2 regions of the Halioglobus sp. Uisw_031 genome follow, and region 1 is predicted to be linked to the other one. Evidence: predicted binding sites of a transcription regulator. Region 1 holds the regulator's gene; the other holds the start of a gene.
The links. Region 1 encodes sigma-54, which starts transcription at its own class of promoters, with help from an activator protein. Its sites were predicted from a motif close to TGGCACANNNNTTGCNNT; they were not measured.

Region 1 (16,281 bases):
TCTGAAGGCGCGATGAAATTCGTTGAGACGGCGCGGAGCCCGACGATATAAACCCTTCCGTTCAGTCGGACTCGCCATAGGATTGCTGTAGCTCTTTTAGATAGCGGAATAACTTTCGGCTGGCCGATGGCGGTTTATGACCTTGTACTTCCCTGTGATGTTGTAAAATGACCTGCCGTAACTGCTGACGGTCAGCTTCAGGGAAGCGCGTCATGGCCAGCTCTGCCCCCTCAGCCCCCGCTGCAAGTATATCTTCACGTAATTGCTCCAGTTGATGGAACGCTGTAGTACTTTCTTGTTTTGTGTTGTGCAGGGCCGCCAGCGCTTGCTCAATCGGGGCGGGGTCTATGTTGCGCATAATCTTGCCGATGAGCTGTAGGTGTCGTTTACGGGCGCTATTGCTACGAATTTGCCGACACTCGCGGATGGCCGACAACAGCCGTTCATCATCAATAGGAATTTTAGAAAGTTGATTGTCATTTAACGACAGCAAGGATTCTCCTACTGCTTGCAGACCGAGCATCTGCCGTTTGCGTGCGCTTTTACTGGGAGGATCTTGCGGCTCGATGGCGTCGTCTTCTCGTCGATCAGGCATACAACAGTGTCGCTAGTCCGAGGAATGAGACAAAGCCCACGACGTCGGTAATGGTGGTAAGTACGACGCCGCCTGCCAATGCCGGATCAATCTTTGCCCTGGCCATCAATAGCGGAAGTACGGCGCCAGCCAGTGCGGCAGTCACTAGGTTGATGACCATAGCCGCGGCAATGATCAGGCCGATTTTCCATTGCTGGAACCAGATCGACGCAGCGATAGCCACGACCACAGCCCAGAGGATGCCGTTCATGAGCCCGATCACCAGTTCGCGGTTAATCAGCCAGGCCTGGTTGTTTTTAACCACCTGTCCCAAGGCGATCCCACGTACCATCAGCGTCAGCGTCTGGGTGCCCGCAATGCCACCCATGGAGGCTACTATAGGCATTAACACGGCGAGAAATACAAATTCTTTAATGGTTCCTTGAAAGAGATTAATCACCGAAGCGGCAATGAAAGCAGTAACCAGATTGATTCCCAGCCAGATGGCGCGACGTGGTGCGGCATGCATAAGAGGGGCGAAGGTATCAGCGTCCTCGTCCAGGCCCGCCATTGACATCAGGGAGCGATCAGTGTCCTCGCGAATCACGTCCACTACGTCGTCAATAGTGATGCGGCCTAACAGTGTGCCATTATCATCTACCACAGGGGCCGATACCCAGTCATTGCTCTCAAAGAGACGCGCCACTTCCTTGTCAGTCATATTGACCGGAATAGGTTCCACATCGGTGAGCATCATTTCCCGCACAGAGGCGGCGGGGTCTGATACAAGTAACGTTCGTAGAGACAGCAAACCGATGAATTGATCGGAACGATTGACCACAATCAGGTTGTCAGTCATCTCTGGGATTTCAGTATGCCGGCGTAAATAGCGAAGGACCACGTCCAAGGTTAATCTGGCTCGGATGGTTATAGTATCCGTATTCATCAGGCCCCCGGCTAAATCCTCGGGGTAGTGCATGACTCTTTCAAGGCGCGCCCGGTCCTGCTGATCCATGACGGTGAGGACTTCCCGGGTGACGTGACCGGGTAGTTGCTGAAGGATGTCGGCGATGTCGTCATCTGCCAAGCCTTCGGTTAGCTGAGCAACTTCCGTCGCATCCATTTGGCCGAGAAACTGTGCCCGCAGGTCGTCGCCCATTTCACTCAGTATTTCACCTTCACGGTCAACCTCCACCATTTGCCACAGAATATGTCGGAACTTGGGTGGGGAAGATTCGAGAAGGTGTGCGACGTCGGCCGGAAGCAGTCCATTCAGCATTCTTTGCACATCGACAAAGGTTCCGCTGTTCAGCGCAGCGGACAGTTTGTCGAGGGTTTTTTGGGCTGCTACTTGACCTTGAATCATTTCACCTCCCAGATAAACCCTTTATGCCAGCGTGACTGTGCAGTGGATTATCCGGAAAAGTTACCCGCGCAACAACGTGATTAGTTACGGATTGATAGTTTACTCGGCTTCGTCAAAGCAATTTTCGATGAGAGTCTGCAGGGCAGCGAGAGCGTTTTCTTCATCACTGCCTTCAATCTCAATATCCAATACAGTACCTTTGCCTGCAGCGAGCATCATGACAGACATGATACTCTTGCCATCGATCAATTGACCGTCCTTCCCCGTCTGTATACGACTGGAAAACGATGTAGTGCATGCCACGAATTTTGCTGCCGCCCTTGCGTGCAAACCGAGTTTGTTAGTAATTGTCAGTTGGGTTTGTATCACAATTTATTCTGCCTACTGTAGTTCTCGGTGTCTTATATTTATTGCCGGCAACTGCCCTTTGTAGTGTTGGAATAGTCGCTCGGCCAAATATACTGAGCGATGTTGCCCGCCGGTACAACCAAAGGTGATATTCATATAGCTACGATTACCTTCACGATAACGCGGCAGCCAGTTGTCCAGATAGTGGCAAATATCCTGAAACAGCTCCTCTGTCATAGGCAGGCTTTCGAGAAACGATTGCACTTCGGAGTCTAGCCCACTCTTGAGTCGCAACTCTTTTACCCAGTGGGGATTGGGTAACATTCTTACATCGAACACGAGGTCTGCGTCGGCAGGTACTCCGCGCTTGAAGCCAAAAGACTGTAACAGTATCGCCATGCTCCCAACACTGCTCCCCAGCAGCCGTTGCTTGATAGCATCACGCAGGTCATAAACGGTCATGTGGCTGGTGTCCAACACCAGGGATGCGCAGTCGTAAATGGGCTCGAGGAGTTCTCGTTCTTTATCGATCGCCTCTGCCAGCGGAATAAATTCCGTGCTAAGCGGGTGTCGGCGTCGCGTTTCACTAAAACGCTGGAGCAGGTTAATTTCCTGAGCGTCCAGAAACAGCACTTGGGTTTCCACCGATAGTGGAAGTGAGTGAATAATCGCTTTGAATTTCCGCAGATCTTTCCACTCATTACGAGCATCAATACAGACCGCTATACCCTGAAAAAAGCTGAACTCGTCACCGCCGATTTTCTCAATCAGCGCGGGCAGAAGCGATATCGGGAGGTTGTCAATACAGTAGAAACCCTCGTCCTCTAACTGGTTCAATGCAGTACTCTTTCCCGAGCCGGAGCGTCCACTGATGATAATTAATTGCATAGGATACTGTTGCTCAATCCGCGCCGCTGCAGGCGACCTCATAGAGGGTGCTGCTATCTCTGGCGGCGCGCAACCGTCCACAGAATTGCTGCTGATTAAATAAGCGTGCGATATTTGCGAGTATATCTAGATGCTGCTGACGAGCTTCTTCTGGCACGAGCAGCACGAATAGCAGGTCTACTGGCTGATCATCCGGCGCATCAAAGGGGATCGGTTTTTCCAGTGAGAGCAGGGCGCCTAATGGCTGAGTACAATTACCGACACGGCAATGCGGTATTGCGATGCCCTGACCCAAGCCCGTGCTGCCCAGTTTTTCCCGCGTGATAAGATGGTTTAGGATGTTGTCGTAGTGCAGCAAAGGTTCATTTGCACACACTAATTCCGCTATCGTTTCAAACAGTCTTTTCTTGCTGGGTCCATGTGCGTGACAGACGGTGCGCTCTGGCGTTAGTATTTGGCTTAAAAGGTGCATAGCTTCGTCTTTAGTGTCCTCGGTGTTTTTGCTTGTGTTTGATCAATTGACGATCCAGCTTGTCAGCTAGAGCATCGATGGCGGCATACATGTCATCCGAATCCGCATGAGCGAACAGGTCGCCACCCGCTATGTGTATAGTGGCCTCAGCTTTTTGCACCATTTTCTCGATAGTGAGAATGACATGGGTCTTCGTGGTCTGGTCAAAATGACGCTGCAGGCGCTCGAATTTGTTCTCCACGTACTCCCTCAGAGGGGTGGTTATTTCGAGATGATGACCAGTGATTGTCAGTTGCATATAGTGCTGCTCCGCTTTGTGGGGTTGACATTGGCGACGCAACTAAGCGTTGCCAGATAAGAATACTTTCAGTCTAGACTAACCGTTTACGCTCGTTGGATGGAGCGATAAACAGTTTTTCTCGGTACTTGGTGATAGTTCGACGAGCAACTTCAATGCCCTGTGCATGCATCAATAGCGTAATTTTGTTATCGCTCAGCGGTTTACGTGGATTTTCTGCCGCGACTAGTTTTTTCATTAGAGCCTGAATGGCTGTTGATGAACATTCGCCACCTGAAGACGTCGCCACATGGCTGGAGAAGAAATATTTCAGCTCAAAAATACCCCGTGGGGTATGCATGTACTTGTTGGTGGTAGCTCTAGAGATAGTAGACTCGTGCATTTCGATGGCCTCGGCTATATCGTGCAGCACCAAGGGCTTCATGGCCTCCGTGCCATACTCAAGAAAATTTCGCTGGCGTTCAACAATTTTGCTAGCAACCTTAATGAGTGTTTCATTGCGGCTTTGCAGGCTTTTAAGGAACCAACGTGCTTCTTGCAGATTATCCCGTAAATAGGTGTTGTCTACACTGGTATCACCCCGCGTCACTAAATTAGCGTAGTGGGTATTGATGCGCAGCTTGGGGATGATGTCCGGGTTGAGTCCGACCAGCCAGCGGCCATTCTTTTTGCTGACATAGACATCTGGCACAACGTACTCAATATCCTTTGGCACTGCTGTGTGCCCGGGGTTGGGGTCCAGCGATTGAATGAGAGCGAGCACCGCTTTGAGTTCTTGCTCCTCGAGTCGCATGCGCCGCTGAATCTGTTCGTAGTCTGTGGCGGCTAGTTGGTCCAGATAGCGATTCACTATCTGTTTGGCCTGTGGCAACCAGGCAGTGGCAGGCGGCAACTGGTTTAGCTGAATTTGCAGGCACTCCTGAAGGCCGCTAGCGCATATGCCGGAAGGTTCAAATTGTTGCAGGCGGTGAAGGACGGCAACCACCTCTTCAATGTCGATATCCAGATCGTGAGTCAAGGAATCGTAGATGTCTTCCACGCTCAATGTGAGGCGCCCATTGTCATCCGTAGCGTCAATAATGCACAGGGCAATTAGGCGGTCAGTGTCAGATAGTCTCGTGAGGCTAAGTTGCCACAGTAGTTGTTCGCGCAGTGATTCACTGGCGACTTTGCGTCCGGCTATGTCGTCATCGAAACCCTCATCGTCTTGTGGCGACTGAGCGGGAGCCGAAGAAGACGGCAGCAGGTCCTCCCATTGCACGTCAACGGGCAGCTCATCAGGCATGGTCGTTAGTTCATGTGTCTCCCAGTCCGACCTCTCGTTCTGATTGTCGTTGGCTGTGTGCTCCAGGTTCTGCAGGGGGCCGTCACTTCCTTCGGCGCTCGATTCCTGTGGTTGATCATCCTCGAGATCAAACAGATCATCCTCAGACTCAGACTCCTCTAAAAGTGGGTTGCTATCCAGAGCCTGCTGTATCTCTTGCTGCAGATCCAGGGTAGACAGCTGCAATAAGCGGATGGCTTGCTGCAGCTGCGGAGTTATCCTCAGCTGTTGGCTCAGTTTTAGTTGTAGTGACTGCTTCATTAGAAGGTCTCTAGCACCCTTATTTTGCGGGCCTATCAGTCTGTATGGTAAAGGCTAAGGCTCCCAGTGTAGCGCTGGCCGCCGTTGCGTGGCAACTAGTTGGCCCGATAATTGCTTGTTTTTTGATTCATGGAGCACGATTTTTGGGCGCAGTGGCCGCAGTCTGGTTCTACGACAAGACGTTATGGGAACTGTGAGTCGGTGTTGGAGTTCCGCAGCGGCTACATGCGGAACTGTTCTCCCAGATAGACTTTGCGGACGTGTTCATTGTTTAGCACGTCTTCAGGCGTCCCAGAGGCGATGATGCAACCCTCGCCAACGATATAAGCTTTTTCACAGATATCCAGCGTGTCACGCACGTTGTGGTCGGTGATAAGGACACCGATACCTCTGTCACGCAGGTGATTAATAATCTCTTTGATATCGATGACTGAGATAGGGTCTACACCTGCGAAAGGCTCATCAAGCATAATAAAATCGGGCTCTGTGGCCAGCGCACGGGCAATTTCAATGCGTCGCCGCTCGCCACCTGACAGGGATTGACCGAGACTTTCGCGCAGATGTTGGACATGAAATTCCTCCAGCAATTCATCCCTTCGAGCCAAGCGTTGCTTTTTGTCGAGATCCGAACGCGTTTCCAGTATAGCCAAAATGTTGTCGCCTACAGTGAGTCGTCTGAATATCGAGGCCTCCTGCGGCAGATAGCCGATGCCGCGACGTGCCCGCTCATGCATGGTGAGTGAGGTGATATCCATGCCATCTATACTAATATCGCCTCGGTCAGCAGAGATGATTCCGATGATCATGTAAAAGCAAGTGGTTTTACCCGCACCGTTCGGTCCTAGAAGGCCTACGATCTGTCCACTGTCTAACGATAGTGAGACATCGTGTATCACTTCCCTTCCGCGGTAAGCCTTGGCCAGGTTATTCGCTCGTAGTTCTGCCACTGCCGCTCTCTTCTAATTGCTCTGTTGCCGGTGGAGCGGACATTTCCGCTGATGGCTGTTCCTCTGGCGTTTTTTTGTCTTCCGTGGTTTGCACGCTGGGCGGAATGACGACCACAACCTTGTTACCTGTGCGCGTTTGATCGGACTGCGCAGTGATTAATTGCTTCTTCATTAAGTAATCAATGGAATCCCCGTCCACAACAGATCCGTCCTGTTCGATATGGGCGTTTGTTTGCAGGTGCACCCGGTCCTCGTTTTTGAAATACTTGATCACATCAGCATGAGCGTGAACCACCCCCTTGCCCAACTCTGGCAGTTGACGCATTTTGGCGGGATTTCCTTCGGCCACTATCTCGCTGGGATCGTCGGATGTGTGATAAATGGTCAGTGTGTCGGCCTCTAGCTCCATGCTGCCCTGCTTCATTTGCACATTGCCGGTATAGATCGTCACCCCCTTTTTGTCATCACGCAGGGCCTTGTCTGCAGTGAGGTGAATGGGTTGGTCACCATCACTCGGTAGGGCATGGGTGACGACTGTCTGAAAGCTCGCGAGCAGTACGAGAAGCCAGATGCCCGATTTCAACGTTCGAGCGTATTTGTCAGGGCCGCGGTGAGGCATAGAGAGTCTCCAGAGTGAGTCTGGGGTGGGTTGATTGAAGCGATCAGGCATTAAACGATCCCTGCATGCAGCAGATCTTTGAGGTGAACGACGCCGGCGAGGGCGCCCGCGTCATTGAGCACAACAAGGGAACTGATCTCATTTTCTTCCATGATATGCAAGGCTGCGGCAGCCAACATGCCGGGGTCTATCGTCTTGGCGTTGGAACCTATTAACTGCCCGATTCGAGTCTCGTTGATATCCAAGCGTGCGTCCAGAGTACGACGTAAATCACCATCGGTAAACACGCCGACCAGTTTACCCACTTTATCGATCACCGTCGTCATGCCCATGCCTTTATCGCTGATTTCTAATAACGCCTCGGCCAGTTTGACATTTTCAGTCACCCGGGGAATATCATCGCCAGATTTCATGATGTCTTGCACTTTGAGTAGGAGTTGTTTGCCCAAGGTCCCTCCCGGATGCGAGAAAGCAAAGTCGTCCGCGGTAAAACCGCGGGCCTCTAGTAAAGCGATGGCCAGTGCATCTCCCATTACCAGTGCTGTCGTGGTGCTGGATGTTGGTGCTAGATCAAGGGGGCAGGCCTCGATTTCTACGCCTGTATTGAGGTGGACATCAGAGGATTTCCCCAGTGCAGACTGCGCGTTACCGGTCATACTCACAAGAGGAATGCCCAGTCTCTTGAGGTGAGGAAGCAGGGTGAGAACTTCGGGTACCGCGCCGCTGTTGGATAGAGCGATAACGGCGTCCTCTGAGGTGATCATGCCCATGTCGCCATGACTCGCCTCTCCGGGATGGACAAAAAAAGCGGGGGATCCAGTGCTGGCCAGTGTTGCCGCTATCTTGCGAGCAATGTGGCCTGATTTCCCCATGCCAGTGACAATGATTCGACCCCGAACCTGCAGCAAGAGTGCACACGCTGCATTGAATTCAGCCCCGATACGCTCCTCCAGAGAGGCGACTGCAGCGGCCTCCATGCGGATGGTGCGGCGCGCGGATGTGGAGTGACTAATGGAGCTTTGCTCCGGCATAGAATTTGCCTCAGTTGACTAGGTTGAAAGCAGAAAATAATAATACAGTGCGTAGGAAGAGACTAACACTGTGCCCATGATTCGTCCGATATAAGCGCGTTTGGGCGCTGATTTACCGCGTTTGGCGCTGACAAAAATCGCCAAAGCAAGGAAAAAGGTCAGCGCTGCCATGCTGGCATAGTCTCTTGAAATAGCCTCTGGGTCGAGCACTTGGCCTCCCACAATCCCCGGGATAGCCATTACTGCCAGCAAATTAAATAAATTGGAGCCAATGATGTTGCCAAAGGCAATCTCAGCGTGGCCCCGCAGGGCGCTCGCGATGGAGGCTGCGAGTTCCGGCAGACTGGTGCCAACAGCGACAACGGTCAGCCCTATGATGAGCTCGGATATACCCAATTCCTCTGCAACGATGACGGCACCCCACACAAGAAGCTTGGAGCTGAGGATCAATATCAAAAGGCCGAATAGGAATGTGGACCAAGCGCGCAGAGGCGGCAATTCGGGCATCGGCTCATCACTGGACTCGGCAGCTTGTTCTGCGCTGCCGAGTTGGCTAAACGCTAAAAACGCAATGATGAGGGTCGCGGCCGCAAGCATCAGGCACCCATCTTGTACGGAGAGCACGTCATCGAGTATCAGCACCCCGACGCCGACAGTGGCCAGTAGCAGAACGGGAATCTCTCTTTTCAGGCATTGTTCGTCAATCATCAGTGGAGCCACTAGCGCAGTCACTCCAAGTACAAGCGCAATATTGGCGATATTTGAGCCGATAGCATTGCCGATAGCCAGTGGCCCCGCATTTGAAAGCGAGGCTGTGAGTGATACTAGGATCTCCGGTGCCGACGTTCCCAAAGAGACAATCGTCAGGCCGATAATAAGGGGCGAAACGCCGAGATTCCTGGCGATTGACGCGGCTCCAGCTACAAGCATGTTTGCGCTCCAAATGAGAGCGACAAAGCCAAAAAGAATGGATGCGGCGGCTAGCAGCATAAGCGTGAATTTCCTGTTAAAGTACGCCCCGCCCTCTGCACTGGAACTGGTAGAGCATATCTGTTGTCAGAAGCGGATAGTGACATTGAATGGTGCGATAATAGACATCGTGTGTGTGCGGGGATAATTATACAGGGCATTAGAGGCCAGGCTAGTAACAAAATTCAGTATTGGAGTACAGGAATGTCATTTCGTGGAAATACAGTGGGGGCGATCGCTCTGTTGCTGGGCTGGCTGGCAAGTTCTCAGGTCTTATCTCAGGATCAGGTCGCCTATGATCTGGTGCAGGATACTACCGTGCGAGTGATGGAAGTGGTGGTAGCCGCTGATGATTACGTCGATTCTGACCCAGAGCGTTACTATGGCCAAATACAGGACCTGCTTGATCCATTAATCGATTTTCGAGGTTTTGCACGCTCAGTCATGGGCCCCTATGCAAGTTCCGAGCGTTACCGTTCTCTGGATGAGGCTGGGAGAAAGCAGTTGGCAGCGGAGCTAGACCGCTTCACTGCGGTAATGCGTGCGTCTCTAGTGCGCACCTATAGCAAGGGCTTGCTGGCATTCGGGGGGTCGCGGATCGAGCTTGTATTGCCAGAGACGGAGGATAATGGCGACGCTGATAGTTCAAGGTTATCGGTGCGCCAATTGATATACGCTGATAAGCCACAGCCTTATGTCGTGATGTACCAGATGGGCCGCAATAAATCCGGTGATTGGAAGTTGCGCAACGTGATTATAGAAAGCGTCAATCTGGGCGCGATCTACAAAGATCAGTTTCTGGCGTCAGCGCGAGAACAAGCCGGTAATATTGACGCTGTGATCGACAGCTGGACCACTGTCGTTGTCGATGTGGAGAGCTGATTTCGCCGAGGCGCAGCATTCGCTATCCGCCTGGTTTTCTCATAAAATGCAGTTCGTTTTAGAACAGGCTCTGGGACAGGCTAAATGTCCGGGACAATTGGTGCCACTGTACGCGGCAGCAACAAAAAACAAGGGGGTTTAAATGGACGCGGCTGCAGTCAAGGTGCTGTTACAGAATCACATGCATGAGTGTGAATTTCATGTTCAGGGTGAGGGTAGCCACTATGATATTGTGGCCATCGGCGCAGTATTTGAGGGTTTGCGGCCGGTAAAAAAGCAGCAATTGGTCTACGCTGCCCTGACAAGCCACATAGCGGATGGCAGTGTTCATGCCGTGAACATACGGACTTTTACGCCGCAGGAGTGGCAAGCTAGAGAGCAAGCATGAAGGTGATCGTGCTGTCTGCGATGCATTTTTTGAGGGAACAAAACAGGTGTCGAGGCCCGCTGCGGCCGCCGACAGTGTTGATCGGTTGAAACTATGAATGAGAAACTGACCATAGCCCTAACCAAGGGGCGCATTCTGAAGGAAACGCTTCCGCTGCTCGCGCGCGCGGGTATTGAGTCGCTGGAAGATATTAGTAGCAGCCGTAAACTGGTGTTTGAAACTAACCGTCACGACGTGCAGCTGGTTATCCTGCGAGGCACTGACGTCCCCACTTACGTGAGTCATGGCGCTGCCGATATGGGTGTGGTCGGCAAAGACGTGCTAATGGAGCAGGGCGCTGAAGGCCTTTATGAGCCGCTGGACTTGGGTATCGCCCGCTGCTCTTTGATGACCGCGGGGCCGGTGGGCTGGCAAAGCAACGGTGCACGCATCAGGGTTGCGACCAAGTTTGTCAACATCGCCCGAGAATATTTTGCCAGTCAGGGCGTGCACGTTGATCTGATCAAACTTTACGGCGCTTTGGAGCTGGCACCCATCATGAATCTGGCCGACTTGATCGTTGATATTGTGGATACCGGTAATACCCTGCGCGCGAATGGCATGGAGCCACTTCAGAGCATCGCCACCATTAGCTCACGCCTGGTGGTGAATAAGGCGGCCATGCGTTCCCGTTACGCCGTTATCACACAGATTATCGACGAGCTCACGGCAGTCTTGCAGGAGGGAGGGGATGCGGCGACTTGACACCACCCACACGGATTTCGACAGTGCACTGGCTCAGTTAACGGCCGTTGATACTGAGTCAGATTCCGTTATTAGCCAGACGGTAGCGCAGATAATTGCAGACATAGCAGCGCGTGGGGATGAAGCGCTACTAGAATATACTGCGCGATTTGATCAGCGGAAAGTCGCCTCGGTAGGGCAATTGGAAATATCCAAAGAGCGCCAGATCACGGCTCTGAATAGTGTTGATTCTGCACAACGCGAGGCGCTGGAATATGCTGCGCATCGTGTGCAAAGTTTCCATCAGCACCAGCTGCAGCAGAGTTGGCAGTATTACGACGATTTAGGCAATCTTTTGGGACAGAAGGTCACCCCCCTTGAGCGGGTTGGCGTTTATGTTCCCGGTGGTAAGGCGAGTTACCCCTCTTCTGTGTTGATGAATACCATCCCTGCCAAAGTGGCGGGCGTGCCCGAAATCGTCATGGCGGTGCCGGCGCCCGGTGGAGCATTAAATGATCTAGTGCTGGCGGCAGCCTGCATAGCCGGAGTGGATCGACTGTTTACGATCGGGGGCGCTCAGGCGATAGCGGCTCTAGCGTATGGCACGCACACCGTGCCTGCGGTTGATAAAATTGTCGGTCCGGGAAATATTTATGTGGCGACCGCCAAGCGTCAGGTGTTTGGTCGAGTGGGCATCGATATGGTGGCCGGCCCATCGGAAATTCTGATCATTTGTGATGGTGGCACTGACCCGGATTGGGTGGCGATGGACCTGTTTTCCCAGGCCGAGCATGATGAGCTCGCTCAGTGCCTGTTACTGTGCCCGGACGGCGCCTATCTTGAAGCCGTGCAAGCCAGTATTGACCGCCTGCTGCCGGGCATGGAGAGAGCGGACATTATTCGCATATCCCTCGCCACTCGCGGGGCTATGATCCTCACCCGTGACCTTCATGAGGCGGTGACAGTGAGTAATCGTATTGCTCCGGAACACCTTGAGATATCAGTGGAAGATCCCGAAAGCCTGTTGCCGCTAGTGCAGCATGCGGGCGCTATTTTTATGGGAAGGTTTACCTCGGAAGCATTGGGCGACTACTGTGCAGGCCCCAACCATGTGTTACCGACTTCGCGCAGCGCACGTTTCTCTTCCCCGTTAGGGGTCTACGATTTCCAAAAGCGCAGTTCCATTATTATGGGCAGCGAGCAGGGTGCGCAGGAGTTGGGTGCTGTGGCTTCAGTGTTAGCGAGGGGTGAGTCGTTGACGGCTCATGCGCGCAGTGCGGAAATGCGCTTTCTAGATAAGCCGTGCGCTAACGACTAGCCTTCACTCATTGTGGATCTTTCAATATTCCGACGACGGCGCTGAGTTCAAGACGCTGCTGGTTGCGCTGCAACGAAATAGCAATTTTATCTCCAGGCTTTAGCATCGCGATTCGGTGCATCGTCAGTCTGCCATCCTTTGCTTCATCTCCGTCAATATGAGTGATGATATCCCCCACTTGTACCCCTGCTTTTTGTGCAGGACTACCCCATGCTACGGAGGCCACAGCCAGCGCCAGAGTTTTGTTTCCCGGTGCAGATGTTGTGCCGACGGGTTTCACGCTGACGCCCAGCCATCCCCGGATAACCTCGCCGTAGGTGATCAGACCCTGCATCACAAAGACCGCGAGATTCACCGGTATCGCTAGGCTGATACCGATCCCGGTGTTGGCACGTTGTGTCTCGTTGTTGGTCCCGTAGATTAGGGTATTGATCCCCAGAAGGCGACCGCTGGTGTCGATGAGTGCGCCGCCAGAGTTGCCCAGGTGAATAATCGCATCGGTCTGGATATAGTCCTCATAGGTGTCCAATTGCAGACCGAAGCGACCCAGAGCAGAAACAATACCTTGTGTTACTGAATGTCCGAATCCTAGTGGGTTACCAATGGCCAGTACGACATCTCCCACCCTAGCGGCATCGGAGTCTCCAAGCGTTATGGGCTGCAGGTCTGTCAGTGCTACCTGCAATACCGCAAGATCAGTGGCCGAATCGGAGCCGATGACCACGGCATTGGAGGAGCGACCATCGTTAAGCATCACCTGGATCGCGTCAGCCTCTGAGATGACGTGGTTGTTGGTCAGTATATGGCCCTGTTTAGTCATAATGACGCCAGAGCCAAGAGAGCGCTCGATGCGCTGACGTTGAGGCCGCGGTTCACCTGAGCGTCGAAAAGTGAGGTCTTTCAACAGTGGATTGGGACCCTCTTGTACCAGTTTAGCGGTATAGATACTGACCACAGATGGCGTAGCCTCATGTACCGCTATGGCATAACTGACCCGTCCTCGGGCCGCATCTGCAGGCGAACTCAGTGGTAATATCCAGAGGTCGAGAATCAGCAGGGCAGCAAGCAACCCTGTTATCGCGGGCCAAATAATGAAGGTCAATTTTTTTTTCATGCGCAATCGTATATGTGGTTAGTCGATGTATTGTATATGATGCCTGTCCAGGCGTGGCAGGTTGCTAGTGCCGTGACTGAAAGCGACAGGTGATAATGATATGAGTGTAGCCCTTACTGAGCTCGGCATATACCTCGATCAGTGTTTGCGAACTGATCAGTTTCAGGACTACTGCCCTAATGGACTGCAGGTTGAAGGGAAGCCCCAGGTTGTCAGGCTCGCGACAGGCGTTACTGCCTGCCAGAGTTTTTTGGACGCAGCGATCGACTGGGGGGCTGATGCTGTGCTCGTGCATCACGGTTATTTCTGGCGCGGGGAAGCGCAGCAGGTGGTGGGAATAAAACGTCGACGGCTTGCGACTTTGTTGGTCAATGAAGTCAGCTTGTTAGCTTACCACTTACCGCTTGACGCCCACCCGCAGCTGGGGAATAACGCCCGTCTCGGCTGTTTGATGGGCATAGACCTAGCGTTTCAGGAGCCGCTGCAGCCTAACGTTAGTGGTGGTCTGGGAAATATAGGCAGCTTGCCTGAAGCTATTTCAGCTGCTGAATTCGTTGTCAAACTTGAGGGGATAACAGGGCGTAGGGCATTGCATGTGGGTCATTCAGAGCTGCCAGTGCGTCGCATTGCTTGGTGCACGGGTGCCGCCCAAGACTATATCGATGCGGCGGTGAAAGCGGGCGCTGACCTGTTCGTAACGGGTGAGGCCTCAGAGCAGACTGTGCATACCGCCAGAGAGGAGGCTATCCACTTCGTCGCCGCAGGCCATCACGCTACGGAGCGCTATGGGGTGCAAGCGTTGGGCGACCATTTGGCGGGGCAGTTCTGCCTCGAGCACCGCTTTATCGATATTGACAACCCGGTCTAACGCGCGAGGAAATCAGGCGTCGGCCCATTTTTTCTCGGAGGCTACACCCTGTGGCTTGCGCTCTAGGCCAAACTCCTCGTTGAGCATGCCTTTTTCCTCTGGTGAGCTTTTTGGAGCATAATCGAGAGGGGGTTGGATATGGGCCAGATGGGCCGGAATTTCGGTTTGATCGGGTTTGTCCTCAGTACGCTCTAAGGAGATTGGACCTTCACCTTGGCATAGTGTAGCGGCACCGGTAGCCAATTGGTTGTGGACCTCCCGGTAGCTGTCGGTCAGATTGTTGAGCAGCTTTGCCGTTTCCGTAAAGTGTTCGACTACCTCGTTCTCATAGGTTTTCTTGTCTTGCATCACCTGATCCAGTTTTCGCGACACATCCTGGTATTTTTTCGCCGTTCCTGATGTACGACGACCCACAAGCCAGCCTAGCCACAAACCCACTATGGCAATTACGGCGCCCATCGCCCACAGGATTTCCACGCTATATACAGGTGATTCCACAAAAAAGTCCTCATTCTCAAAAATTGACAAGCCAGTATACCCCGAATGTTTAATAGGCAGTAGTTTCTGTCTTAAACGGGAGGTGTCGTTGCCAAGTGCGGAGGCTCTGGTTACAGTGTGCCGCTTTTAAGCCATTCGGGATTAGGCAGCCCCAGACATGACGACACCTTGGCAACGCTATCAAACTGACCTGCAACGTGAGGATTTTTCCCATGACGCCGCACAAGAGCAGGCTGTGCTCTTATTGCAAGATCTATACGAGCGTTTGGTGGCAGCTCATCATGGGTATGGTAGTGATTTGAAAGTCTGGGTGCACAAACTTCGCCGGCGTGAAGTAGAGCCCCAGGTCGGTCTCTACTTTTGGGGAGGTGTGGGTCGGGGTAAGACCTACCTTATGGATACTTTTTTTGAGTGCTTGCCCTTCAGTCGTAAGTCGCGCGTACATTTCCACCGTTTTATGCAGCGGGTTCATAAGGAGTTGGCGACTCTTGAGGGAGAAAAGAACCCGTTGGAGCTTGTAGCAGATAAGCTTGCTAAAGAAGCCCGCATTCTTTGTTTTGACGAATTTTTTGTCACCGACATTGGGGACGCAATGATTCTTGGAGGGCTGATGAAGGCGCTGTTCACTCGTGGAGTGACCTTAGTGGCGACCTCCAATATTGAGCCCCAAAAGCTTTATGAGAACGGTTTGCAGCGCCAGCGTTTTCTACCTGTGATAAACCTGATAGAGAAATATACGCACGTTCTCAATGTCGATGCGGGCGTGGATTACCGCTTGCGTACGTTACAGCAGGCAACGTTGTACCACTTTCCGTTGAATGAAGAGGCCGACAGGAGCTTGGAGGACAGTTTTTCACGTCTCGCGGGGGAACCGGGCAAGCACTGGGAGCGTCTTGTGATTAACAATCGTTACCTGACGTGCCGCTGCGTGGCAAATGGTGTGGCCTGGTTTGATTTCGCTGAGCTGTGTGATGGCCCGCGTTCCCAGAATGATTATATTGAACTCGCGCGTGTATTCCACTCCGTACTTATTTCTGGGGTGCCAGTATTTGACCCTGACAAAAACGATCAGGCGCGCCGATTCGTTAATTTGGTGGACGAGTTCTATGACCGCAACGTCAAGCTCGTGCTGACGGCGGCCAAACCACTGCTGGAACTCTATGCAGGCGGGAAGCTGGCGTTTGAATTTCAGCGAACCGTCTCTAGGCTGCTGGAGATGCAGTCTTACGAGTACCTCGCTCGCGAGCATCGACATTAGACTGTCTGACATAAGCCTGTGCAAGCCGGTGAACGGGCTTTTTGAGCAAGTCGGGCTGTTTTCGGGCTCCAATGCGGGGATGACTTGTCTCGGATTCGATCTGTGTCATGCTCCGTAGGTTGCTGGGTGATAAAA
Region 2 (16,281 bases), 670 kb from region 1:
CGCTCGGTAACCGCAACCACCTCGTCTAGGTCGAAGGGTTTGGGAAGGTATTCAAACGCACCCTTTTGGTAGGAGGCAACAGCACTCTCCAGGTCTGAGTGAGCAGTGGTAATGATAACCGGCAGATCGGGGTAGCTTTCGCCGAGGAGAGACAATAGCGTAAGTCCATCTGTTCCGGGCATGCGGATATCGCTGATGATCACATCCGGTTGTTGCGAGGCGATTTCCCGCAGCAGTGCATCTGCATCCTCAAAGCACCTGTTTGCAATGCCTGCCTTGTTGAGGGCACGCTCCAGCACCCAGCGGATCGAACTGTCGTCGTCTGCAATCCAGACTTCTGTGGGGTTAGGCATCGCGTGTATCCATGGGTAAGTAAAAGGTAAATCGGGTTTCCCCGGGGCGGCTATCACATTCAAGTGCGCCCCCGTGAAGAGAAATGATGGACTGGGCAATGGATAACCCTAGACCGGTGCCATCGGCGCGGCCAGTCACCATGGGGGCGAACACGGCAGGCATGAGATCTGCGGGTATTCCCGGGCCGTTATCAATGATGTCTATACGGCAAACCAGCCGATGTAGCTTTGCGCCCACGGTGAACTGCCGCTGTGAGCGACTGCGCAGGATGATCTCGCATTGATCGAGGTTTGGCGCGGCCGCTTGTAGCGCGTTGCGCATGATATTGAGCACCGCTTGAATCAGCTGTGCTCTATCGCAGGGAAACTCGGGCAGGCTAGGGTCATAGTCGCGTTTAATGACGACCTGATTGCCAGACTCGGCCGTAATCAGGTTGCGCACATGTTCCATAATTTCGTGGATATTGAGTGGCTGAACATCCAATTGTCGGTTGGGGCCTAGCAATCGATCGACGAGATCACGCAAGCGGTCAGCCTCGCGGATAATAACGTCTGTGTACTCGGCTAACGCCGCGTTGGGTAATTCCTTGGCCAGCAACTGGGCTGCTCCGCGCACGCCGCCTAATGGGTTTTTGATTTCATGGGCCAGACCACGAATGATCGCTCGGCTGGTTTCCTGGGCGTGTTGTGCGCTCTCATCCCTGCTGATTTTCAGTAAACGGTCAACGGCCGTCAGCTCAACCACCAATCTGAATGGGCCTTCACCATCGACAATAGGCGTGATGATGATATCGACACGCACTTCCTGTCCAGAGACTAATACCAGAGAAACACCGCGGCTGGCCTGTGGGGTATTATTGGATAGCGCCTGTTTCAGCTTCTGCAGCCAGTCTGCGGAGTGCAATATCAGGCTCCCGGCGTGTTGCCCAATACAGCGCGCCTCTGATGTTTCCAGCAAGGCCTGTCCGGCGGCGTTGAGCGCGACGATCTGTAGATTCGCGTCCAGCGCTACGATACCCGTACTGATACTGTCCAGTAGTTCCCGAATGTGTCTCATCCTTGCCTCACGGTTGGGTCGGCTCTCGCTTGTTCAAGTGGTCAACGCTGACGCGGAAGTCTTTGCGCGTTCCCCCTCTCTCTACCGTGCTAGCAAAAATTGGGCCAGAATGACGCAGCAGTGGGTGAAAAGGGAGTAAATGTCCGAGTATTGTGCCGGCAGTAAAGGTAAGCGCTCATATCGGTGGTGTAGTGAGCGATTTAGACGCCTGAGAATTATTCGGGTAGGTATCGAGAAACGCCTGCCGGGCACTTTACGCACCATAATGGTGCGCTTATGGTCAGGCGCTGTCCAGCACTTTCACTTTTTGTTACGGTTCCGCCTAATGCTAGAAATTCGAACGACAAAAACGCGCACGGCGGGCGAGATGGCTAATATCGCCCCGGAGCCGTCAATGACTGCCGCAGTAAGATCCTGCTGGCCGGGAAAGACATTGGTGAGCTCCCATGTGGTCGCGCGCTGCGGCTCACCCTGGGGCGTGCCGTTGATGAATAACTGCAGGCGCTCACTCACTCCCAGCTCAGCGCTGACAATGGTGCTGACGGAGAAGTTACCGGGCCCTGCGGGTATGGTGGTTTCGTTAGCCGGCGCTGAGATAGACACAGAGTAAGCCGGAGTCTCCCGCTGCTCTTTTCCTGCGGTATTGTCCGGTACAGGGATAAACAGCGCCTGTGGAGCTGGCGTGGTGTTGATCTGCGGGATGTCGACTTGTTGTGAAGGACTGCTATCGGGCGGCGGTGTGTCTGTGAATACGGCATTCCCGCGCGCGTCCGTTGTGCGGTAAATGGTGTCGGCAACACCGCACATGGGCATTAGCAGCAGGAGGGCAAAGAGAAATTGGGGCATGAATATCGCCTTACAGGATTCCTAACGTCTTTACCGTAGCAGAAATCTTAAGCCCAGCAGAGGTTTTATCGGCATAAATTGTGATTCCGAGCGCCATAATCAGGCAAAAAAAAGCCCGCCGAAGCGGGCCTATTCCGTGTGCCGGTTAGGCGTTATACGGAGTAATACATTTCGAACTCGATAGGGTGAGTCGTCATGTTGAGGCGCTGGATTTCGCCTTCCTTGAGCTCAATGAATGCATCGATCATGTCGTCGGAGAACACACCACCTTTGGTCAGGAATTCACGGTCAGCATCGAGTGCCGCCAAGGCCATTTCAAAGCTGGAGGCAACAGTCGGAATAGCCTTTGCCTCTTCGGCGGGCAGGTCGTAAAGATCTTTGTCGGCAGGGTCGCCGGGGTGGATCTTATTCTGGATGCCGTCCAGGCCAGCCATCAACATAGCGGCGAATGCCAGATAAGGGTTGGCGGTTGGATCCGGGAAGCGGATTTCAATGCGCTTGCCCTTGGGGTTGGCTTCGTACGGGATGCGGATAGACGCGGAGCGGTTGCGGGCCGAGTAGGCCAGCATTACCGGAGCTTCGAAGCCAGGCACCAGACGTTTGTAGGAGTTCGTAGACGCGTTCGCGAAAGCATTCAGTGCGCGCGCATGCTTGATGATACCTCCAATGTAAAACAAGGCAGTCTCTGACAGGCCAGCATAGCCGTCGCCAGCAAAGATGTTTTCACCGTCCTTGCCGATGGATTGATGCACATGCATGCCGGAACCATTATCACCGACAATTGGCTTGGGCATAAAGGTGGCTGTTTTGCCGTAGGCGTGAGCCACATTATGCACGCAATATTTCAGCACTTGCACTTCATCGGCCTTTTTCACCAGCGTGCTGAACCGCACACCGATTTCACATTGTCCTGCAGTAGCCACTTCGTGGTGATGCACTTCGATATCCAGCCCCATTTGCTCCATGGCGGTACACATGGCGCCACGAATATCGTGCAGGGAGTCGACCGGTGGCACGGGGAAATAGCCTCCTTTAACGCCTGGACGGTGGCCAGTATTGCCTTCCTCAAAATTGTGGTTGGAGCACCAGGCCGCTTCTTCTGAGTGGATTTTGACACTGCAGCCGCTCATGTCGACATGCCACTTGATGTCATCGAAAACGAAGAACTCTGGTTCAGGGCCAAAGAAAGCGGTATCGCCGATACCGGTGGACGTCAGATAGTCTTCTGCGCGCTTGGCAACGGAGCGTGGATCGCGGTCGTAGCCCAGCATAGTGGTAGGCTCAGCGACGTTACAGCGCAAGATTACGGTGGCATCGTCGGTGAAGGGATCCAGCACCGATGTGCTGTCGTCAGGCATTAGCACCATGTCAGAATCGTTTATGCCTTTCCAGCCGGCGATAGACGAGCCATCAAACATCTTGCCCCCATCGAAGAAGTCCTCAGACACTTCCTTGGAAGGAACGGTCACGTGCTGCTCCTTGCCGTGGGTGTCAGTGAAGCGCAGGTCTACCCAGCGGACTTCGTTTTCTGTGATGAGTTTCAGGGTTTGCTTTGACATCTTGTTTTCTCCATAGGGTAGTAATTGATTCGGCCTTGCCGATAGCGTTTTTTCTTGACGCCAGACAAGCCGGTTGCACAGGTAGCATCAGCAGTCTTAACAGAAGCAAGAGCCATGCCATAAAGGGTGCTTGAGGTAACGCACTGAAATCTAAAGAATTTATATCACCCACCACACTAACAAAGCCAATATGCACCATAAAAAAGCGTTTTTCGCTCTATTTTGGTGCAATTACTAACGCTGCGAACGTGTGATCGCTTCACAAGGTGGTCGGAGCGAAGCCAGTAAAATACCAGCTCCGAACAGAGGGAATGTTTATGGCCTCTATACAATTCGTTGTCAAGTATTTCTCTGAAATGATGATGAAAAGAGCCTGTTGTGCCTTTAACGGTGCAAATTGATACGCAAGCATGCAGCATCAATAAGGCTCAATATTGTAGGGTGACGCTGGTAAAGCGCCGCAACACCACCCCCCGCGGTTGACCCTACTAGCACTACATTAGTATACAAATCACACAAGTCCTAGCATGCAGTTGCTTTGCTATGGGTTATACTCCGCGCGTTTTTAAGCCACCCCGCCGTCCAGAGGTAATCCCTTGATCGAGAAACTTCGCAATATCGCCATTATTGCCCACGTAGACCATGGCAAAACCACCCTTGTGGATTGTCTGCTGCAGCAATCGGGTACGCTCGATCGTCGCTCCGCGGGAGCCGAGCGTGTGATGGACTCCAACGATCAGGAGCGCGAGCGGGGTATTACCATTCTGGCCAAAAATACGGCCATCGAATGGGACGGCTACCGCATCAATATCGTTGATACCCCCGGTCATGCCGATTTTGGTGGCGAGGTTGAGCGGGTGTTGTCTATGGTCGATTCAGTCTTACTACTGGTTGATGCAGTGGATGGCCCGATGCCGCAAACCCGATTTGTGACGTCCAAGGCATTTGAACAGGGCCTAAACCCGATTGTAGTGGTCAATAAAGTGGATCGCCCGGGTGCGCGCCCCGACTGGGTGGTTGACCAGGTATTCGATCTGTTCGACAGGCTGGGGGCGACAGACGAGCAGCTGGACTTTCCGATAATCTACACCTCCGCTATTCAGGGTATAGCGGGCCTGGACCATGAGGAGATGGGTGTGGACATGCAGCCTCTGTTCCAAACGGTCATCGACAAAGTGCCTGCACCACTGGTCAACTCTGATGGCCCACTGCAAATGCAGATCAGTGCACTGGATTACAATAGTTACGTCGGTGTTATTGGTGTCGGTCGGATAACACGCGGCACCTTGACGCCTAATTCCCAGATTGTTGTGGTCAACAGTGAGGGTGCTGTGCGCAAGGGGCGCGTACTGCAGGTCATGGGTTATTTGGGGCTAGAGCGAGTGGATGTGGAGTCCGCAGAGGCGGGCGACATCGTTTGTGTGACGGGTATCGAGGGATTGAATATCTCCGATACTTTGTGTGACCCCGCGACACCGGAACCGCTTCCACCGCTTTCAGTGGATGAGCCGACAGTGAGCATGACATTTCAGGTTAACGATTCGCCTTTTGCGGGCAAAGAGGGCAAGTACGTTACCACGCGAAATATCAAGGAGCGACTCGAACGGGAACTGATTCACAATGTCGCTTTGCGGGTAGAGCCCGGTGAAACCCCCGACAAGTTCAAAGTGTCTGGGCGTGGTGAGTTACACCTTTCTGTGTTGATTGAATCGATGCGTCGTGAAGGCTTTGAGCTGGGTGTGTCCCGGCCAGAGGTGATTCGCAAAGAAGTGGATGGCGTCATGCAGGAACCTTATGAGCAGCTGGTGATCGACTGTGAAGAGGCTCATCAGGGTGCAGTGATGGAAGAGCTGGGCCTGCGACGCGGCGAATTAGAGAATATGGTGCCAGATGGCAAGGGCCGAATTCGACTGGAGTTTATTATTCCCGCCCGCGGGTTGATTGGGTTTCGGTCGCTGTTTTTAACGCTGACATCCGGCGCCGGTATTTTGACCCATGTCTTCGACCACTATGGCCCGATCAAGAATACGGAGATCATTCACCGTGCTAACGGCGTACTGGTGTCTATGGTCAAAGGCAAGGCGCTGGGCTATTCCCTGTTCAATTTGCAGGAGCGGGGCCGCATGTTTGTCGAGCCCAATGTTGAGGTCTACGAGGGGCAGGTTATCGGCTTGCACAATCGCGGCAACGATCTGACGGTCAATCCTATTAAGGGTAAGCAGCTGACCAACGTGCGTGCATCGGGAACCGATGAGGCGTTGACGCTGACTCCCCCGGTCCGCCATTCGCTAGAACAGGCACTGGAATTTATAGAAGACGATGAATTGGTGGAGGTGACTCCCGCTAGCATTCGTTTGCGCAAGAAGCTTCTATTGGAGCATGAGCGTCGCCGCGCTGGTCGCATCTAAGGCAGCAGCTGAAGGATGAAGTCTCTGTTGCAGCGTGTTAGTCGCGCTACCGTAACGGTGAACGCAGAGACTGTTGGTGAGATCGAGCACGGCCTGCTGGTGTTCCTGGGCCTGGATCGGGATGATGACCGGGCTGGCGCAGATCGTATGGTGGATAAGCTGCTAGCGTACCGGGTATTCGCCGATAGCGAAGGCCGCATGAACGCTAGCGTGGTAGATGTGCATGGCGGCGTGCTACTGGTATCCCAGTTCACTCTGTCAGCAGATACCCGCAAGGGGCTACGGCCGGGATTTTCGTCGGCTATGCCACCGCGCGAAGCCGAGCAGCTTTATGACTATACGCTAGCACAATTGCGCCGCCACCATCCGCTGGTAGCGTCCGGCGTGTTTGGTGCCGATATGCAGGTTAGTCTGGTCAATGACGGCCCCGTGACATTTCTTCTGAACGCCTAGTCTCCTTCCGCTAGTGAGACGCCATAGCGCATTTTTCGATGCGGTATGTTGTCTTCCAGATATTCGTCACCTTCGGCGATAAACCCGCAGTCAGCATAAAAATCTTGCAAATGCGCCTGTGCGCTTATGCAGATATCATTATTTGGCCAATGCAGCAGGTTGTGTTTAACGCCGCGTTGTACCAGTTCTCGGCCCAGCTGCTGGCCGCGCATCGTCGGACAGACAATGATTCTACCCAGCGAGCTTTCCGGATAATTCAGCCCGGGCGGGAGGCACCGTTGGTAGGCGACTAGTTCTGTGCCTCGCATGCCGAGCATATGTGCCGCCGGCTGATCAAGATTGTCGAGATCCAGATACGCACACTTTTGTTCGACGACGAAAACTTGCTGGCGTAAGCGTAGCACAGCGTACATTTTCTCCAGGGTCAGCCGGGCAAATGATAGGGTTTGCCACTGTAGGTTCATCACATTCCCGTGTTAGCCGTAGGGTAGTTTTAACAAAACTTGGGCGCAACGTTCTCCGTCAGCGCATTAGTTGATACTATAAGCCCTCAACGGCCGTGGTAACAGGGCCTGACTTTGAGAGCGTGTGGCACACAAGGCTTTGGGCGCTGAGGCAAAATATGTATTCCCTTCAAAATAGAGCAGGGTCTAGCTGATGTTGGTAAATGTTGACACTCAGGATGTCTCGGCACTCAGTCAGCAGTTCGCAAAACTGGTGGGCGCATTACTCGAAGTAGTGAACATGTCGGCCTTGCCGATTGAGGTCGATTTTACACCTGAGGAAAATTTCCGTGGTTTCGATGCGGACCAATTCTATGTTGTACAACAAGGCACTATAGCCGCTCGATATCAGGCCAAAACAATTTACACGCTGCAAGTGGGTGAAATTTTAATGCCCGATATCGCCGGCAGTATGGACAAAAAAATTGCGGTGTTTTATGGCAGCGATACTGGGGCTCAGTTACATTGCTATTCCGCGTTGGAGTTTATGCAGCGTGTGTTTGACGAGCCGGCGGCCATTAGGCTGTGGACGCGTCTATTGATTACATACGCCGGTTTGATGCTAAGAATTACCGCCGCAAGCTCCGAGAGGGATGCGCCAGCCACGCTCGGATTTGATATTTACGAGCCGGGAGACGTTATTATTCGTCAAGGCGACAGGGCAGACCATGTTTACAATATGGGCTCCGGCGTTGCAGAGCTGTTGGTTGATGGCGTTAATGTGGGGGGCATCGGTGAAGGCGAAATTTTTGGGGTGATGGCGGCTCTGACGCACGGCGATCGCAGTGCGTCAGTGAGAGCCAAAACACGCTGTGCTGTAGTGAAAGTTCCCAAGGATCAATTTATCGGGTTGATCAAGAATCATCCTGGAAGCGTTCAAGCCTTATTGATGGACATGGCGAATACTATCGCCAACCTCAATGAGCAACTGGTCGGTTTGCAAGGAAACCGCCACGAGCATCACAAAGGGAGTTAATGTTTCCATAAACCTTGAGCCGCTTGGCGCAACGTTTATAGGATCATTCATTCGAGGTCAATTCAGATAGTCGTTATACAGGCCAGCGTTTAATGTCCGAGATTTTGGAAATCGATAAAGACGGCACCGAGCAGGTGTCACTCAAGCTCTACGCTGAGAAGGCTTACTTGGATTATTCCATGTACGTCATTCTCGATCGAGCGCTCCCTCACGTGGGCGATGGGCTTAAGCCTGTGCAGCGGCGCATTGTCTATGCCATGAGTGAGCTGGGACTGAAGTCCTCTGCCAAATTCAAAAAGTCGGCGCGCACCGTTGGCGATGTTATCGGTAAGTTCCATCCGCATGGGGATAGTGCCGCCTACGAGGCTATGGTACTGATGGCGCAGGACTTCAGTTACCGCTATCCGCTGGTGGATGGACAGGGCAATTGGGGTTCACCCGATGACCCTAAATCTTTTGCCGCCATGCGCTACACAGAGTCGCGTCTCACCGCCTATGCCGACGTCTTGCTCAGTGAGCTGGGTCAGGGCACAGTGGATTGGATACCCAACTTTGACAGTACGCTTGATGAGCCGGTGGTGCTGCCTGCGCAGGTGCCTAATGTACTTTTGAACGGCACAACGGGGATTGCTGTAGGTATGGCCACAGATATCCCTCCGCACAATCTGCGAGAGGTAGTGGCGGCAACGGTGCTGCTGTTGGACTCACCCAAAGCCACGGTGGCTCAGCTGTGTGAGCATATTCAGGCGCCCGACTTTCCCACCAATGCGGAAATCATCACACCTCGCGAGGACATTCTCGCGCTTTACCAAACGGGGCGTGGTGGTTTGCGTATGCGTGCGGTGTGGGAGTCTGAAGGCGGCGATATTGTGATCACCGCCCTGCCCCATCAGGTATCCGGATCAAAGGTGTTGGAGCAGATTGCGCAGCAGATGCAAGCAAAAAAATTGCCTATGGTGGCGGACCTTAGGGATGAGTCGGATCATGAAAACCCGACGCGCCTGGTTGTGGTGCCACGCTCCAATCGCATCGACCTTGAGGCTCTTATGAGCCACTTGTACGCCAGTACAGATTTGGAACGCAGTTACCGCGTCAATCTCAATATGATCGGTATCGACGGTCGCCCTGGGGTTAAAGGGCTGGATAGAATTCTCAAGGAGTGGCTGAAATTTCGCACCTCTACCGTTCGGCGTCGGCTGGAATACCGCCTCGATCGCGTACTGAAGAGATTGCATATCCTAGACGGTTACCTCGTTGCGTTCCTTAATATTGACGAAGTGATTCATATTATTCGAACAGAGGAAAAGCCCAAAGCCGCGCTGATGGAGCGTTTCGGGATCACCGATATTCAGGCTGAGGCTATTCTAGAGCTGAAACTGCGCAATCTGGCAAAGCTGGAAGAAATGATTATCAGCACAGAGCAGGAGCAATTGCAGCAGGAGCGTGACCAGCTGCAAAAAGTCCTAGGCAGTGAAGCTCGGCTCAAGAGTCTAATCAAGAAAGAGCTTCTGGCCGTGGCAGAAAAATATGGGGACGAGCGCCGTTCGCCACTGGCAGTGAGGATTGACGCCAAAGCGTTTAGTGAGCTTGACCTAGTCACCGCTGATCCGATCACGGTGGTGATGTCAGAAAAAGGCTGGATCAGGGCGGCAAAGGGGCACGATATTGATCCTACTAGCCTCAGTTACAAGTCCGGTGACAGTTATCAAATGTGTGCCTATGGGCGCAGTAATCAGCCTGTCGTCATCCTGGATTCAACAGGGCGGGCTTACACTGTGCCCTCCCACAACCTACCTTCGGCGCGGGGTCAGGGCGAGCCGGTCACGGGGCGTATCAATCCGCCTTCGGGAGCGAGCTTCGGTGGCTTGATGATGGGTGCGGATGACAGCCTTTATTTGTTGTCCAGTGATGCCGGATACGGCTTCGTGGCCAAGTTAGGTGATCTGCAGTCAAAAAATCGGGCAGGTAAGGGGGTTATCAGTTTGCCCAAGGGGGGGCAGGTGATGCACCCCGCGGCGATTCAATCATTAGAGGAGTCGCAGGTTGCGGCGGTCACTACCGAGGGTCGCTTGCTGATCTTCCCGCTGGCGGACCTGCCGCAGATGGCCAGGGGCAAAGGCAATAAAATTATAGGTATTCCCTCCGCTCGGGTGCTGGCTCGCGAGGAATATGTAGTGGCTATACAAGTATTTACGGCACAAGATACCATTGTGATTTATTCCGGTAAGCGCCACCAAAACTTCAAAATGAAGGATCTCGAGCACTATCAGGGCGAGCGGGGTCGGCGCGGAAACAAGCTACCGCGTGGCTTTCAGAAAGTGGACGGTATGAGTGTTGAGCGCTTGATCAAGCGGAGCGAACCGGAATAGCTTAGAGCCTCGTTGGGTCCGTCAATCGCTTCAGCATCAGGCGCAGTTGGCGTTCCAGTAAATCCTGATAGGGCCCGGCAAACTCCTCGATGACAGCGTAATCCATCACTTCGGTCGGTCTATATTGCAGGCGCCCTGATATATCCGTGTCTTCACAGATAGTGGGCGAGAGCAGAATGTTAGGAGGCCTGCTGGTGCAGACGGTGTGTAATTCATCGAGCGTATGCTGCGTGTACAATCCTGGATAGATATCGGTGCCATTTCCCACGCCCAGTTCGCTCTGTGCAATGGCCATTGACATGGAAAGGGACAGCGACATCTGCTTTTCCAGCGCCAGGCTTGCGGCCTGCACCAGCCAGGCACAGGATGCAGCTCGAAATGCTGCGCTACCCGCAGTGTTGTGCCCGCTGAAGTAAACTGCCAGGCCGAACTGACGCGCGACCTGTAAATCTCCCGCATAAAAACCTGCTGCGGCGTAAATGGTCTGATGCAGACGGTCTGTATAGCGTTGCAGCGAGAGTTCGTCGAGCGTATCGACATAGTGCTCGAGACTGGAGAGGTGGAGGTACAGCACTGCAGTCGTTTGGTAGTTCTCGTCCTGCGGGCTGGGTTCGCTGCGGGTGCGCAGCAGATCCATTGGCAGGGCCTCAATTTTTTTGGACAGTAGCAGTAGCTCATTCGTCGGCCCTGCCCTAGGATCCTCCTCCTCGAGTGCGATCTTGCGGGACAGGTCGGACAGGTGGTTTCCCAGTTGCTGCCCAAAGCGGCGACTGACACCGTAAACCGCCAGACTGAGCAGTACCGCTAGGCCCAGCATACTTAAAATAAAGCGCAGCTGTGCGGCATGGGCATTTGCTGCGTTGATGGTAATCACGACTTCGCCGGCGATATCGGTTTCGATATGCACGGGTGCGCTGTACTGGTAGAGGCTTTGCCCATCGGTTTCACCCATTTGTCTGAGTGTCTTACCTTCTACATCCTGAATCAGAATCGCCTGCGCTGCAGACGTGTCGATAATACGCTGCAGTGAGGCTGAAACACTGAGTAGGTCGCTGTTTTCCATAGCGGTGCTGACACGAGTTGCTACCAGCGTGGCCAGAGCGCTGCCGTATTCTTCCTGCAATAGCGTTTGCATATGGCGAGTGGAAATTGCGCCCAAAATGACAAGGGCAAGCCCCATCAGCAGGCATAAACCTGCAGTGAGAATTGCCAGTTGTTGGCCGAGGCTAGTGTTAGTAAAGCGATTATTCACGCGCGATGACTGACTTACCCAATTGCGACGGGGCTAGTATAAACTAGACACGGCGGCAAATATCCTTTTTTGAGCCCTTGAGATTGAATATGGGATTTGAGGCTATTGAAAGTGAGGTTTTCAGCCCTTGTCACGAACAGGTAGAATGGCGCACCAAGATAACTGTGGAACCCGTTAAGTGAATCATATACTCCTTATCACTATCTCCGGCGAAGATCAGCCGGGGTTCACAGCTGGATTGACGGCGATCCTGGCGGACCATTCCGTGAGTATTCTCGACATTGGCCAGTCCGTCATACACGCCACTTTGTCGTTGGGCTTGTTGGTGGAGCTGTCCGAGAACTACGCCGGCGAACAGGTGGTCGAGGCGGTACGTAATTTCGCATTGGAGCGAGATTTGCGCGCGGTTACCAGCGTGGTATCCCCCGAAAGCTATTCCTACTGGGTTGAGGCTCAGGGTCTGGCGCGCTACATCATTACGCTGTTGGCGCGCAAAATCACCTCGGACCAACTCGCACGTGTGACCGCAGTGATATCCAAACATGGCCTTAATATCGATAGCATCAACCGCTTGTCAGGTCGTATACCGCTCGGAGAACCGCCTGCTCTGAGCAAGGCCTGCGTGGAGTTTTCAGCTCGCGGTTCTATACGCGATTCTGCCGTCTTTCGCAGGGAATTACTGGAGGTCGCGGGCGTGCTGGAGGTTGATCTGGCATTCCAGCAGGATAATATGTACCGCCGTACCCGGAGGCTCGTGGCGTTCGATATGGATTCGACACTGATCGAGGCAGAGGTTATCGACGAGTTGGCCAAACTGGCGGGAGTCGGTGAGCAGGTCAGCGCGATAACCGAGCGCGCCATGCGGGGAGAGATCGATTTCAGTGAGAGCTTTCGCGCCCGTGTCGCTCTGCTAGAAGGACTAGAAGAGAGTGCACTGGACCGCGTGGCGAGCGAATTGAAAATAACCGAGGGCGCGGAGCATTTGATTTCCACGCTTCGCACGCTGGGGTACAAGACGGCCATACTGTCAGGAGGCTTCACCTATTTCGCCAAGCACCTGCAAGCGCGATTAGGTATGGATTACGTTTATGCAAACGAACTCGATATTGCCCAAGGTGTGGTCACGGGCAAAATTCAGGGCGAGATTGTTGATGGTGCACGTAAGGCTCAACTGTTGCGGCAATTGGCGGATGATCTAGGCATAGACTTACAGCAGGTGATTGCCGTGGGTGATGGCGCTAACGATTTGCCGATGCTGAGCATCGCTGGATTGGGAATTGCTTTTCGCGCAAAACCCCTGGTGAAAAAATCAGCGGAGCAGTCGATATCGACTTTGGGCCTGGATGCGATCCTTTATTTACTGGGTATTTCTGACAAGCAACAGAGCAAAGTCTAGGTTTTAAAGGCGTCATGTGATGGCGCTAAATCTTGCTCCATAGCGAGTCGTAATACACGTTCAATTGTCCCTGTTGGCCCTCAGCCAGTACATCGCCTAATTCTCTTGGGTAGCTAAACTGGAACTGTTGAAACGTCGCCCTTGAATCAATACTTGGCAGTAGCTTGATGTCGTGACTTTCGATGCCGTTCCCAAGCGTGAGTTTTTGTCCCTCCCTAAAGCCGATCCTAGGGGTGATCAATGTATTCGGTTGACCCACTAGCGTGACCTCCGGCAGCAGCAACACTCTTATGGGCGCGGTTTTCTCGCCAGTCTTGTGTTGAATGCTGGCGCCATACGCGACTGCTCGAGGGTTAAGGAGCTCAACTCCAATCAGAGTTTTAGTATTATCGATCCGTCTTAACCAGCGGATGACGGCAATCAGCCAGTCTTTTTTTCCTGTGTCTTCTTTCAATCCGACAACCTCGCCGACCCTGATGTCGCAGGGCGAATCAGTAGGCCACTCTACACAATAGCCACCGGGGCTGGTATCGGCGAGTTGGGCCTTGAAAATGGGATAGCGTTCATCGGGCGTAAGATTGGACGGTGGAAACGGGTCGTCTGCTGCGTGTGAGCCCTGCTGTCTGTCGTCGTCATCGAGCAGGTCCTCGAACAGGCGTTTGCCAGCCACGTGATAATGGGTGCTGCTAAGCCCCAGACATAGCCACAGCGGATTGCTAGAGGCTGACCGTTTAAAGTTGCGTGGACTGACACTGCAAAGAGACAGAATCAGGTGGTCGAGTAAACTGACGGACGCGTGGATGCTCTCGTCGAAAGTGGTGCCGTGGGTGCCTGTTTCCTTCTTCAGTATTTCCAACTGCTCCATCAGTAATGTGCAATCGATAAGGCGACATTGTGGCCCCGGAGGTTTGCGATAGAAGGCACTGTACAGTGGAGGGTGGTCGCTATCCAAGTCGACGATAAACAGGCTGTTTTCATTCTTGTGTGGGTCAAGTTTTATCAGCTTGCTCCACTGCTGTAGCCCGCGGTGCAGCGCTGTCAGCTCGCCCTGGAGCAACTGATTGGGATTGCAGCAGCTGATCATTATTGCCTGTAAGTAAGTTGCAGTGATGGTGTCGCCGCCGGAGAGTGACTTCGGTACGGGAAGGTCGGCTAGGCGCTGGTTAAGGGCAAGTGCATAGAGCTGGTGCAATGTTTCCCAGCCATGAACATCGATGGACCTGTGGAGCTGAAAACGTTGTAGGACTTTACGTCCCGCGAAGATCAGCGCTTGCTGTATGGCTTGACAGGTGAGGCGTGCAGGATGGGTGTCGTGGACAGTCTTGTGCTTCTGAATCGTCTCGATGGCGATGATGGTGAAGGCGGTAGTGCTCAGGGTGAGCAGCCTGTCGCTGAGTTTCGCTGCTGTTTGCGACGCTTCTGGCATCACTAACGGTTGATTAAGAAATCGCTTGGATAGATTGGCCTGGGCATCATCGATCTTGGGGCGCAGAACTTCCATGATGTTGTCGCGAAGTTGGGGTGAGAGCGGCGTCCGATTGAGATCATTCAATGCCTGAACGAGTAATCGGGCCGGCGCGGTGCCATTGGCGAGTGGTAGGCTCTGAGCCCAACTGCTGGCGGCCTCGGTATCGGGCTCAAACAGTGACAACGCGAGCAGGTCTTGGCGTGGGATCTTGAATTTGAGGGTTATAGGGTGTTCCATATAAGCAATCTCCTGATGTTAGCTGTGCCCAGCCCTATGCAACAAGAATAGACTAAATTGGAGGCTCATCGCCACTCGGATACGAGAATCTGCCATTGGCGGGCGACGTGCTGTATTATAAACTGCTTTTTGCAGCAACCAAATGAGAGCGTCATGGCAAACTTTTCTACGAATGAATTTCGCGCTGGCCTGAAAGTCATGCTCGATGGTGATCCGTGCAGTATTATGGATAATGAGCTCGTGAAACCGGGGAAAGGCCAGGCCTTCAATCGGGTAAGACTGCGCAACCTAAAGACCGGGCGGCAGTGGGAGCGTACCTTTAAATCCGGGGAGTCACTCGAGGGCGCAGATGTTGTCGAGCGGGATATGGAGTATCTGTATACCGATGGCGAGTTCTGGTATTTCATGGAACCCGATACTTTTGAGCAATATCAGGCCGATGCTGCTGCTGTAGCGGATAGTCATTTATGGCTAAAGGCGCAGGACAAGTGTGATATTACGCTCTACAACGGTGCGCCTTTATCCGTTGCGCCGCCTAACTTTGTGGAGTTGGAGATTACAGAAACTGATCCGGGCCTCAAGGGTGACACAGCCACCGGCGGCACCAAGCCGGCGACGTTGAGCACCGGAGCCGTGGTTAAGGTCCCTTTATTCATTAGTATGGGAGAAGTGATTCGGGTCGATACGCGCACCGGTGAGTACCAGAGCCGCGCGAGCAAGTCCTGATTGTAGTGGCAGAGTATAGCCGGACGTGAATTGGCGGCCTGTAGCGGACATTCAGTGTATTCGTCAGCGGGCAGAGGTATTGGCTAGGCTGCGCCAGTTTTTTTCTGATCGCTCGATCCTCGAAGTAGAAACACCCCTGCTGTGTCGCAACGGCATAACAGATCCTTCCATTGAGCCATTGATCGTCGAAGCTGCGCAATTCTCGGGTCAGTCGCGGCTTTTGCAAACATCGCCTGAATACATGATGAAACGCCTGCTCGCCGAGTTCGCAGAGCCCATCTTTCAGATTTCCAAGGCGTTTCGGAGTGACGAAGCCGGTTCCCGGCACAACCCGGAATTCAGTTTACTCGAATGGTATCGCCCCGGTTTTGATCACCATCAGCTGATGGCGGAAGTGGCGGATCTGGCCCAATATTGCTTGGGACCGAGGCCCGTAAAGAAGTACAGCTATCGTGAGCTGTTTCAGCAATGTCTCCAGATCGACCCTTTCACCGCGACCATTGCGGAACTGGAAGCTGTCGCTCGCCTCCATCTTGACCCCGGCAATTTGAGCGGCGACCGAGATCTATGGCTGGATCTATTGATGAGCCATGTGCTTGAGCCACAGCTGGCTGGTGAAGGGGTCTGTTTTGTCTATGATTATCCGGCGTCTCAAGCGGCCCTCGCTTGTGTTGTTCA

Region 2: glnA (glutamate--ammonia ligase) is a predicted target of sigma-54. The motif match lies at 3,918-3,935, and genes of this name have one in related genera.

The regions. Positions count from the first base shown of each region.
Region 1 covers NZ_CP159826.1:814,496-830,776, forward strand. Annotated here, with positions in the region: gene yjgA (ribosome biogenesis factor YjgA) at 62-595, opposite strand; gene mgtE (magnesium transporter) at 588-1,940, opposite strand; gene ABXT62_RS03815 (HPr family phosphocarrier protein) at 2,040-2,309, opposite strand; gene rapZ (RNase adapter RapZ) at 2,322-3,176, opposite strand; gene ptsN (PTS IIA-like nitrogen regulatory protein PtsN) at 3,190-3,648, opposite strand; gene hpf (ribosome hibernation-promoting factor, HPF/YfiA family) at 3,659-3,946, opposite strand; gene ABXT62_RS03835 (RNA polymerase factor sigma-54) at 4,020-5,531, opposite strand; gene lptB (LPS export ABC transporter ATP-binding protein) at 5,753-6,478, opposite strand; gene lptA (lipopolysaccharide transport periplasmic protein LptA) at 6,456-7,097, opposite strand; gene ABXT62_RS03850 (KpsF/GutQ family sugar-phosphate isomerase) at 7,148-8,128, opposite strand; gene ABXT62_RS03855 (calcium/sodium antiporter) at 8,147-9,118, opposite strand; gene ABXT62_RS03860 (MlaC/ttg2D family ABC transporter substrate-binding protein) at 9,302-9,979, shown strand; gene ABXT62_RS03865 (BolA family protein) at 10,122-10,367, shown strand; gene hisG (ATP phosphoribosyltransferase) at 10,461-11,111, shown strand; gene hisD (histidinol dehydrogenase) at 11,098-12,408, shown strand; gene ABXT62_RS03880 (S1C family serine protease) at 12,416-13,522, opposite strand; gene ABXT62_RS03885 (Nif3-like dinuclear metal center hexameric protein) at 13,623-14,390, shown strand; gene ABXT62_RS03890 (YhcB family protein) at 14,403-14,888, opposite strand; gene zapE (cell division protein ZapE) at 15,046-16,146, shown strand.
Region 2 covers NZ_CP159826.1:140,980-157,260, forward strand. Annotated here, with positions in the region: gene glnG (nitrogen regulation protein NR(I)) at 1-353, opposite strand, end outside; gene glnL (nitrogen regulation protein NR(II)) at 346-1,410, opposite strand; gene ABXT62_RS00635 (DUF4124 domain-containing protein) at 1,711-2,256, opposite strand; gene glnA (glutamate--ammonia ligase) at 2,409-3,815, opposite strand; gene typA (translational GTPase TypA) at 4,412-6,223, shown strand; gene dtd (D-aminoacyl-tRNA deacylase) at 6,239-6,676, shown strand; gene ABXT62_RS00655 (GNAT family N-acetyltransferase) at 6,673-7,140, opposite strand; gene ABXT62_RS00660 (cyclic nucleotide-binding domain-containing protein) at 7,334-8,155, shown strand; gene parC (DNA topoisomerase IV subunit A) at 8,248-10,524, shown strand; gene ABXT62_RS00670 (hypothetical protein) at 10,526-11,776, opposite strand; gene serB (phosphoserine phosphatase SerB) at 11,955-13,172, shown strand; gene ABXT62_RS00680 (hypothetical protein) at 13,198-14,877, opposite strand; gene efp (elongation factor P) at 15,031-15,603, shown strand; gene epmA (EF-P lysine aminoacylase EpmA) at 15,629-16,281, shown strand, end outside.